DNA from 3 places in the Pedococcus sp. P2_F6 genome. Region 1 is predicted to be linked to each of the others. Evidence: predicted binding sites of a transcription regulator. Region 1 holds the regulator's gene; each other region holds the start of a gene.
What was found. The regulator LexA, encoded in region 1, represses DNA repair genes until DNA is damaged. The targets are predictions, from matches to a motif close to TCGAACANNTGTTCGA.

Region 1 (3,256 bases):
GGAGCACCGAGAAGGTCACTGCTCCGGCAGCTGCGGCCAGGGCGGCCGCCATCCGTGTGGTGGTGTGCATGCCGACCACGGTCCTACGAGGTTCGCGCCCAGCGCATCGTGGTTATCGCGTAGCGCGAAATGCGTAGGGCACTCGACCGGCGCGCTCAGTCGGCAGCTGGCGGGTCTCAGCCGACGGCGGGGATGAGCAGCGTCTGACCGGCGTGGACGTTGCTGTCGGTCAGGTCGTTGGCGACCTGGATCTGGGCGACCGCCTCGGCCATGGACAGCTGCGGGAGCTGCTCGACCGCGATCTGCGACAGGGTCTGACCGGACTGCACCGTGGTGGAGTGGTCGATCACGGTGGCGGACGCGCCACCGGAGAACACGGCGATCGCCAGGGCCACGGCCGTCACCACGACGGTGAGCGTGATCGCGAGCCGGGCTGCACGGGTCAGGCGCAGCGGGGCGGCGGGAGCGACGGCGACCTCTGGGCCGGTGGGCACCGAGACCAGGCGGGGGCGAGCCGGGCGAACGGGGACCCGCACCGGTGCGGGGGCGACGTCCCAAGCGACTGCTGCACTCATCAGGTCCTCCATCGTGACGTGCTCTGCTGCGTTCCTCGAACGGGTGTGCGAAGAACTGCTTGACTGATTTCTAGCACGCATGTTCGAATCAATCAAGACACGCGTCGAACACATGTTTGGCACAGGCGTTCGAAGGCCATACGCTGTGTTCATGCCGCTAGCACATCAGAGGGCACTGACAACGGCTCCGCGAGCACCCGGCATACGGCACCTGACCTGCACCTGCACCCGAAACTGCTCAAGTGAGGAAGCGGCATGAGCGACGACAACGTCAAGGAACTGCCCGACCGCGATCGCGGTGACGGGCTCACCGTCCGGCAGCGACGGGTGCTCGAGGTGATCCGCAACTCGGTCGACCGGCGCGGCTACCCGCCGAGCCTGCGCGAGATCGGCGAGGCGGTCGGCCTCACCTCCCCCAGCTCGGTCGCCCACCAGCTCTCCACCCTCGAGCGCAAGGGCTTCCTGCGCCGCGACCCCAACCGGCCGCGCGCCATCGAGGTGGTCTCCCCCGACTCCCCCGCCGACATGCGGGGCTACCGCGGCGGCGCCTCCGCCGAGGACGAGACGGCGACCTACGACGAGACCGGGTCCGGCGACCAGCGCCCGGCTGCGACCTACGTGCCCGTGCTCGGGCGCATCGCCGCCGGTGTGCCCATCCTCGCCGAGGAAACCGTCGAGGACGTCTTCCCTCTCCCCCGGCAGATCGTCGGCGAGGGCCAGCTGTTCCTCCTCCAGGTCGTCGGCGACTCGATGATCGAAGCCGCGATCTGCGACGGCGACTGGGTCGTCGTCCGCCAGCAGCCCACGGCCGACAACGGAGACATCGTCGCGGCGATGCTCGACAACGAGGCCACCGTCAAGACCTTCAAGCGCAAGGACGGCAAGGTGTGGCTGATGCCGCACAACGCCGCCTTCGACCCCATCGACGGAGACCACGCCACGATCCTCGGCAAGGTCACGGCGGTGCTTCGTCGGGTCTGAGCTCGACGCTCAGGTCCGGCGACGTGTGCCGCGGAGCGCCTCGTGCGCTCCGCGGCACACGTGCGTGCAGGCGCGTCGTGGGGCCGGCACGAGTCGACCCATCATCCGTTCGGCTGATGGCTCATTCGCCCGAATGGACTGAAGCGGACCTCGCGGGCCCGTGTGCGTCACGTGCCCCGTAACAGGCGACTCGCACGTGCGTTCTCTACACATGGAGGCCCAACCCGACCCCGATCTCACCGACCAGGTGCTGGGGTCCGAGATCGAACTGCTCGCGGACCTGATCGACGCCGCGAGCCACGCCTGCTCGCAGCTGAACCTGGACCAGATCGACGCGGCTCTCGGGATCTGTCGGGCACAGGGTCAGCTCCCCGCCCAGTCCCCCGCCCATTCCCCCGCTCAGTCACCCAGCGCGTCGAGGTAGTGCGTGATCTTGGTGGCGAAGCGTTCGCCGCCGTCACCCTCGGCCCACAGCTCCCACAGCTCGTTGTCGTCTGACTGCATCGCCCGGTGCAGTGCCCGGGTGGCGAGCTCCTCCAGCTGTTCGTCCACCTCGATGGGTTCCTCGTCGACCCACCAGGGCACATTGCGTTCGCCCACGACGGATTCGAAGTCGTCGCAGGCAGCCACGAGCACCGCTGCGGCCACCGCCTGCGACATGGTCGGCGCCTCGATGTACCCCCGCGCGCGGACCACTTGGTCGAGGGCCGCCTCGACCCGCTTGCGTCGCACGTCCTGCTCGGACTCCTCGAGCTCGTCGAGCAGGTCGAGTGCGTCGTCGTTCTCGAACGGCCCGGCTCCGGTGGCGCCCATCTCCCAACCTCCACAGCGTGCGAACGATGCTCCTTCGAGGGTGCCAAGAGACGCAGCGACACGCCAGTCCTACTCGTGCGGAGTCATCCGTTGGTACCAGGCCGTGTCGACGTAACGACCGAACTTGTGTCCGACCTCGTGAAGCACTCCCACCCGCTCGAAGCCGCACGCGACGTGCAGCGCCACGCTGGCGTCGTTCGGTAGGGCGATCACGGCCACCTGGGTGTGCACCTCAGGTGCGGCGTCCAGCCGCGCCAGCAGCGCGGCATACAAGGTCCGTCCGAGGCCGAGACCGCGCGCGCCCTCCGCGAGGTAGACCGACACCTCCTTGGTGCCGTCGTAGGCCGGCCGCGGGCGAAAGGCACCGGAGAACGCGTACCCGAGCAGCTGCTCGTCCGCGCAGGCGACGAGGACGACGTTGCCGACGTTGCCGGCACCGGTGGCGGCGAGCTTCTCACCGAGGTATGCCGCGCCGCGGGGTTCGGTGTCGAAGGTCGCCACCGAGGTGCGGACCTGCTCGTCGTAGACGGCGGCCATCGCGGGGAGGTCCGCCGGCGTCGCGTCACGGACGACGATTGCGCGGCCGCTGTCCGGGGCAATGCTGCTCATATCGGCGATGCTAGGGGGATGAGCGACGAGCACGGCCACCGCCACGACCACAGCCACGGGACGCACGACTCGGCTGAGGCTTCGAAGCTGCCCGACCCCGACCGCGGTGGGCCGACGGACCGACAGGCCTTGTGGGACGAGCGGTATGCCGCCCACGAGCACGTCTGGAGCGCGACGCCCAACGCCGAGGTGGAAAGGATCGTGGGCGCCTGGCCGCCCGGTCGCGCCCTCGACCTCGGCGCCGGCGAGGGCCGACACGCCGTGTGGCTGGCCTCGAA
Region 2 (3,256 bases), on a different contig from region 1:
GTCCGCAGCTGCCAGGTGGGAGCCGCGTCGTCGAGCACACGGGCGTCCGGCGGGAGGTCACGCTCGCCCATGACCACCCGGATCGGCTGCTCGGGGTAGAGCGAGCCGTCGAGACGTCGCGCGGTCAACTGTGGGTTGTCGAGCAGCGCCGTGCCGGTCCCCACGAGGATCGCCCCACTGCGGGAGCGCTGCTCGTGGACGTCGGCCCGGGCGGCCTCGCCGGTGATCCACTGGCTGGTCCCGTCAGCCGCCGCACTGCGACCGTCGAGCGTGGTCGCGAGCTTCCAGGTCACCCACGGGCGCCCGGTGGTGACCAGATGGGTCCACGTCGCGTTCAGGGCCTGTGCCTCGTCGGCCAGCAGGCCGCCTTCGACCTTGACACCCCTCCTGCGCAGCCACTTGGCCCCACCCGCGGCGGCCGGGTTGGGGTCGGTCTGGGCATAGACCACCCGAGCCACGCCCGCGGCATGCAGGGCCGCCGCGCAGGGTTGGGTCCGCCCGCTGTGGTTGCACGGCTCCAGGGTGACGTAGGCCGTGCACCCCGCCGCGCGGTCCCCCGCGGCGCTCAGGGCGTCGGCCTCGGCGTGGGGCGTCCCCGCGCCGCGGTGCCAGCCGGCGGCCACGACGTCGCCGGCGGCGTCCGCGAGGACGCACCCGACGCGTGGGTTGGGGTTGGCCCGGGGGCCATGGGCAGCCAGCCCCAGGGCACGACGCATCATCGCCGTGTCTGTCGCGGAGTGCTCTGCCACTGTCCTGCCCTTGCTCGAAACCGTGTCGGCTGAGCTCCGGGGGTGTGCAGGCGGGCCTGCTGGCGAGGGTCGGAACGCAGGGTCGGCAACTGCCGCACTGCGAACCCACTGGTCCCGCTGTCGCGTGCTGCCTACCATCCGGACTTTCACCGTCGGTCTGGGAGTTCCACCCAGTCAACCGGCCGCTGGCTGCGGTCGGGTCGCGGACTGTCACCGCCGGTTCGGAATTACACCGACCCCGGAGCACGTCACTGTCCAGTATGCCTCAGCACGGGTGGGTGCGCGCCGTCCCGTCCGCGTGACGGTCCTCACGAAGGGGGCAGCCAGGAGAACACTTGCCAGCTCTGCCTGAGCCTCTACCACTTACCTCTGACATGGGTAGGGCCGCGAAATGGATTGCGCCACAACAGAATTGGTTGTGGATGGTCTTGTCGTTGCCATTCGAACAGGTGTACGATTGAGCCATGTCGGTCAGCGCTATCGCCACGCAGCGGGAGGAGGTCCAGCAGGACCTCTGGACCCGCACGGCAATGGTGGCTGGGCGGCTCAACCGGGCCCACGCCGAGCTGGTCGACATCGTCGCGAAGCTGATTGAGGGTGGGCACTGGGGCGACGGCGGTTTCCGCTCCCCCGAGCACTACCTGATCGTCCGAGCCGGCCTGTCCCCCGCGCACGCCCGCGACGTCGTCGCGGTGGCCCGACGCCGCGCGGAGCTGCCGGATGCAGCCGCGGCGGTGAGCGCTGGTGAGCTGTCGCTCGATGCGGCTGCCGTCGTGGCTCACCACGTGCCCGCCAGCCACCAGGCGTCGATGACCCACCTGGCTCGGCACGCCACGGTGCCGCAGCTGCGCCGCGCCGTGAGCCGACACGCGTTCCGCGACCCTGCGACCGAGGTGGAGTCCGCGTCCCCCGGGGTGTCTGCGGATCCTGTCGCGCTCGACCATCCGAGCGGCCCGCAAGGCGAGTCTGAGCGTCGTGCGTGTGCCAAGCCAGAGCTGTCCATGCACTACGACCGAGATGGCCGGTTCCAGCTCCGCTACAGCGCGCCCGCGACGATCGGGGCGCTCGTCGAACAGGCCGTCAAGGAGGCCAAGGACGCCTTGTTCCTCCAGCAGCGGGACGGCGACCCGCCTGCAGCCCCTCAACCCACCTACGCGGATGGCCTCGCGGAGGTCGCGCAGCGGTCCTTGGCCGGCGTTGCCTCCACGAGCCGCGCCAGCCACTACAGGGTCTACCTCCACCTGGACACGGACGGCGCCTGGATCAACGGCGGGGGCGCCATCCCGACGCGGCTCGTCAAGCGGTTCCTCACGGACGGCGCGCTCCAGCCAGTGTGGGAGACGCAGGGGCGACCGATCAGCGTCGGCCGCACGATGCGCATCCTCCCCCGGCGCTCACGCAGGCTGATCGAGGACCGCGACCGCGGATGCCGGTTTCCAGGATGCACCGCAACCCGGTTCGTCGAGATCCACCACCTCGACGACTGGGCCCACGGTGGCGCCACAGACGACGACAACCAGATCAGCCTCTGTCCGTTCCACCACGACGCCATCGATCGCGGGGACTTCAGCGTCACAGGAGACCCGACTCGCCACGATGGGCTCGTCGTAGTGAATCGCTACGGGCACCAGTTGCGACCGCCAGGGCCTGACGAGCTCGCCCCACCGGACGAGGGTTCGCGCGAGTGCGACGACAGGGTCACGACCTACCGACCACCGTCGGGGGAACGAGCTCGCTGGGCTGAGATCGAGATTCCCTCCGATCGCGAGCTCGAGGACACCTTCACGCCGCGACTGCGTGTTGTCTCAGGCGCAGCCGAGAGGTCCCCCGCCGGGCCAGCAGTGATCGAGCGCGACCCCTTCGACGCGATCCGCCGCTGGGACGAGTCCGGCTGACGGCCCCAGGACACGGCCGGGACCGACGAGTATGCCGGTCTGCTCAGTGGGCGTGCGTCGCCGCCAGGGCGCGCAGCTCGTCCACCGCGGCAGCTGCGTCCTCGGCGCCGTAGACGGCCGATCCCGCGACGAACACGTCGGCACCTGCCTCGGCACACTGCTCGATGGTCTTGGCCGACACTCCCCCGTCGACCTGCACCCAGACCTCGCCACCGAGGCGCCGCACCGCCTCGCGCACCTGGGCCACCTTCGGCATCTGGTCGGCCATGAACGACTGCCCGCCGAAACCGGGCTCCACCGTCATGACGAGCACCATGTCCAGGTCGGGCAGGAGGTCCTCGTAGGGCGCGAAGGGGGTGCCCGGCTTGATGGCCATGCCCGCCCTGACATCCAGGGCGCGGAGGTTCTTCGCCAGGGCGCGCGGGTCGCGAGCGGCCTCGATGTGGAACGTGACGGACGCGCCGCCCGCCTCGGCATACATGGGGGCCCAGCGGTCGGGGTCGTCGATCATCAGGTGGCAGTCCAGCGGGATCGGGCTCACCTTCGCGAGGGCCTCGACGACAGGGAGCCCCAGGGTGAGGTTCGGCACGAAGTGGCCGTCCATCACGTCGA
Region 3 (3,256 bases), on a different contig from region 1:
TCGGCACCCTGCTCGGCGACACCCACGACGGCATCGCGCAGATGTTCCGCGTCATCGAGCACGCGCGAATGCTGGTGGGTACCAAGGCGATCTCGACGTTGTCGACCGCCTACCTCAACGCTCGCGACTACGCCAAGGAGCGCGTCCAGGGCGCCGACCTCACCCAGATGAACGACAAGGCCGCGCCCCGCGTGACCATCACGCACCACCCCGACGTGCGCCGCTCACTGATGACGCAGAAGGCGTATGCCGAGGGGCTGCGCGCGCTCGTGATGTACACCGCGACCCAGCAGGACATCGTGCACCAGGCGTTCCTCGAGAGTGGCTCCGAGGAGCTCGCCGAGGGCTCCGCCGCCGAGATCGCCAACCGGGTCAACGACCTCCTGCTCCCGATCGTCAAGGGCGTCGGCTCCGAGCGCGCATGGGTCCTCCTCGGGACCGAGTCGCTGCAGACCCTCGGCGGGTCCGGCTTCCTGCAGGAGTACCCGATCGAGCAGTACATCCGCGATGCCAAGATCGACACGCTCTACGAAGGCACCACGGCGATCCAGGGCCTCGATTTCTTCTTCCGCAAGATCATCAAGGACAAGGCCCAGGCCCTGTCGCACGTGGCCCTGCAGATCCAGGAGTTCGCCAAGGACCTCGGCGCCAGTGGCGGACGGCTCGACGCCGAGCGCGAGCTGCTCGGCACGGGCCTCGAGGACGTCCAGGGCATCATCGGCTACATGGTCGGCGAGCTGATGAAGTCCGACCCGCGCCAGGAGGGTGGCGAGCTGGCCAACCTCTACAAGGTCGGCCAGAACACCTCACGCCTGCTGCTGTCCGCCGGCGACCTCGTCATCGGCTGGCTCCTGCTTCGCCAGGCAGCGGTTGCGGCCAAGGCCCTTGAAGCAGAAGGGGTTTCGGCCAAGGACCGCGACTTCTACGAGGGCAAGATCGCTGCCGCGTCGTTCTTCTCACGCAACGTCCTGCCCAAGATCACCGCCGAGCGCGCGATCGCCGAGGCGACCGACAACGCCCTGATGGACCTCCCCGAGTCCGCGTTCTGACCCGTTCCCACGCAGGTATGCCGGGTGGTCCCGGCACGACGAAGCGGCACCGGATCAGTCCGGTGCCGCTTCGTCGTCGGTCAGGTGATGCCTGTGGGGTTGGTCAGGCGCGCGGGTCCACGTCGACCTCGTCGACACGGGTGCCGGTGGCCGGGTCGGTGTGGCTCACGCGGCGCGACGAGTAGCCGGCGCCCGTGGTGGTGCGGCGGGTGACGATCAGCGACAGCAGGATGGCCAGCACGCCTGCAGCCATGCAGATCCAGCCGATCATGCCGAGGTTGACCACGTCGGTGGACGCGTTGAGCGCGAAGGTCAGGATCGCGCCGACGACGATCAGGAAGGTGCCGACTCCGATGTACATGCTCACTCCTGGGGATTGCGGGCACTGGTCACCCGTTCCCTCAACTCTAATGGCCAAAAGCTCCTGACCTGCAGTGACGCGGCGCATTCTTCTCATACCGCCACGTCGCGACAGGGGCCGGAGAGCGGCACCGACTCGCCACCCCTTCCGGCAGCCCGTCGCGAGACCTGACCACCTTTCTGGCCAGTCTCTCTGTGGATTGTGCTTGTGTTCGAACAGATGTTCGACTATGGTTGCCTACATGTCAGCAGCCGCCAGCCTTCTCACCGCCCCACTCGGGACGGTCGAAGTGCTGCGCGAGATCGACGAGCTGCTGGATCGGGTCCACACCGGCGACGTGAGCGGCGGCACTGCCGCGGCGGCGGCCCTGGGCGACGTCGACCGGGTGATCACACGGCTGCAGGCCGTTCGGCTCTCACTCGTCGCCGAGGCTGACCGTTCTGAGGTCGCCGCCGACTCCGGGCTCACCGACACGTCAGCATGGTTGGCGGCGAGCACGCGGCGCGAGGGCGGTCAGGCGGCCCGTGACGTGCGGCTCGCGATGGCCCTGGATAACGGCCTTGACGCCACCCGTGAGGCCCTGGCCGCCGGCGACGTCTCCACCGAGCACGCCCAGGTGATCGCGACGGCCACCGCCCAGCTGCCCCACGGCGTGAGCACGCAGGAGCGGACGGCCATCGAGGCAGATCTCGTGCGCCGAGCCAAGCTGGTCGACCCGGGCACCCTGCGCAAGCAGGGCAGGCGGATCCTGTCGGTCGCGCAGCGTTCGCAGGCCGAGGTCGACGCCCACGAGGACCAGGTGCTGCGCAGCGAGGAAGATGCGGCGTTGGCCAAGGCGCGGCTGACGTGGCACCACAACGGCGACGGCACCACGACCGGCCACTTCACGCTGCCGACTCTTGCGGCTTCGATCCTGGCCAAGACCGTTCAACAGATCGCATCGCCCCGTCGGTTCGCCCAGCAGGCTGCCAAGGCGGCCAAGGCTGCAGGTGCCGCCACGCCTGCCGATGTCACAGCGGCCACCTGGGAGGCCTTCCAGGCGGACGGTGACTGGGCACACCGCTACGGCACGGCATTCGTCGAGCTGCTCGAGCACCTCCCCACCGACACGCTCAGCGGCAAGGTCGCAGCCACGGTGGTCGTCACGATCGACCACGACCAGCTCAAGGCTGCTGTCGGAGCCGCCCACCTTGACACCGGCCACGACATCTCCGCCGGGGAGGCCCGCCGACTGGCCTGTAATGCCGGCATCCTTCCGGCGGTTCTGGGTGGACGATCGGTTCCGCTGGACCTCGGGCGCCAAGAGCGATTCTTCACCGAGGCGCAGCGGGTCGCCCTCGCCACGACCTACGACACCTGTGCGGCGACAGGGTGCGATCGGCCCTATGCCTGGTCAGAGCTCCATCACGAGGATCCGTGGGCAAGCGGTGGTCGGACCGATCTGGCGCTGGCAGTCCCGGTGTGCGGATACCACCATCGCCGGATCCACGACCCGCGCTACTCACACCGGATCGACACGGACGGCCAGGGGAAGAAGTCCGTCATCTTCGCTCTCCGGACGTGAGGCGAGGACAGTTGGGCGGGGCGGCGCGGCGGCGCGGGCTGTGGCAGGCCCTGCGGGAGTTCGGCGGCGCGGCGGCGCGGGCTGTGGCATGCCCGGCGGGAGTTTGGCGGGGGCCGCGACTCAGCCGGCGAAGCCGCCTGAGTTGCCGCCGCCTGCGCCGGGAATCTTGAAGGATTCGGGCGGGCGTCCCGCGTCCCCTCGGTCGTCTTGTCCGTCGAACGTCGCCCCACGCCGCTGGAGTACCCAGGCAAGGACGCCGATCGCGACCAGCACTGCAAGCAG

Region 2: a site for LexA is predicted at 1,191-1,206, ahead of AC1DWP_RS01750 (HNH endonuclease signature motif containing protein). Genes of this name have one in related genera too.
Region 3: a site for LexA is predicted at 1,622-1,637, ahead of AC1DWP_RS10315 (HNH endonuclease signature motif containing protein). Genes of this name have one in related genera too.

Annotation. Positions count from the first base shown of each region.
Region 1 is NZ_JBFUEZ010000005.1:10,665-13,920, forward strand. Features, by position in the region: gene AC1DWP_RS15175 (LysM peptidoglycan-binding domain-containing protein) at 177-575, opposite strand; gene lexA (transcriptional repressor LexA) at 831-1,556, shown strand; gene AC1DWP_RS15185 (hypothetical protein) at 1,768-1,980, shown strand; gene AC1DWP_RS15190 (DUF4259 domain-containing protein) at 1,956-2,369, opposite strand; gene AC1DWP_RS15195 (N-acetyltransferase family protein) at 2,439-2,978, opposite strand; gene AC1DWP_RS15200 (class I SAM-dependent methyltransferase) at 2,997-3,256, shown strand, end outside.
Region 2 is NZ_JBFUEZ010000001.1:369,888-373,143, reverse strand. Features, by position in the region: gene ribD (bifunctional diaminohydroxyphosphoribosylaminopyrimidine deaminase/5-amino-6-(5-phosphoribosylamino)uracil reductase RibD) at 1-749, opposite strand, end outside; FMN riboswitch at 871-999, opposite strand; gene AC1DWP_RS01750 (HNH endonuclease signature motif containing protein) at 1,214-2,644, shown strand; gene rpe (ribulose-phosphate 3-epimerase) at 2,688-3,256, opposite strand, start outside.
Region 3 is NZ_JBFUEZ010000003.1:489,913-493,168, reverse strand. Features, by position in the region: gene AC1DWP_RS10325 (acyl-CoA dehydrogenase) at 1-1,049, shown strand, start outside; gene AC1DWP_RS10320 (DUF6458 family protein) at 1,153-1,410, opposite strand; gene AC1DWP_RS10315 (HNH endonuclease signature motif containing protein) at 1,652-2,974, shown strand.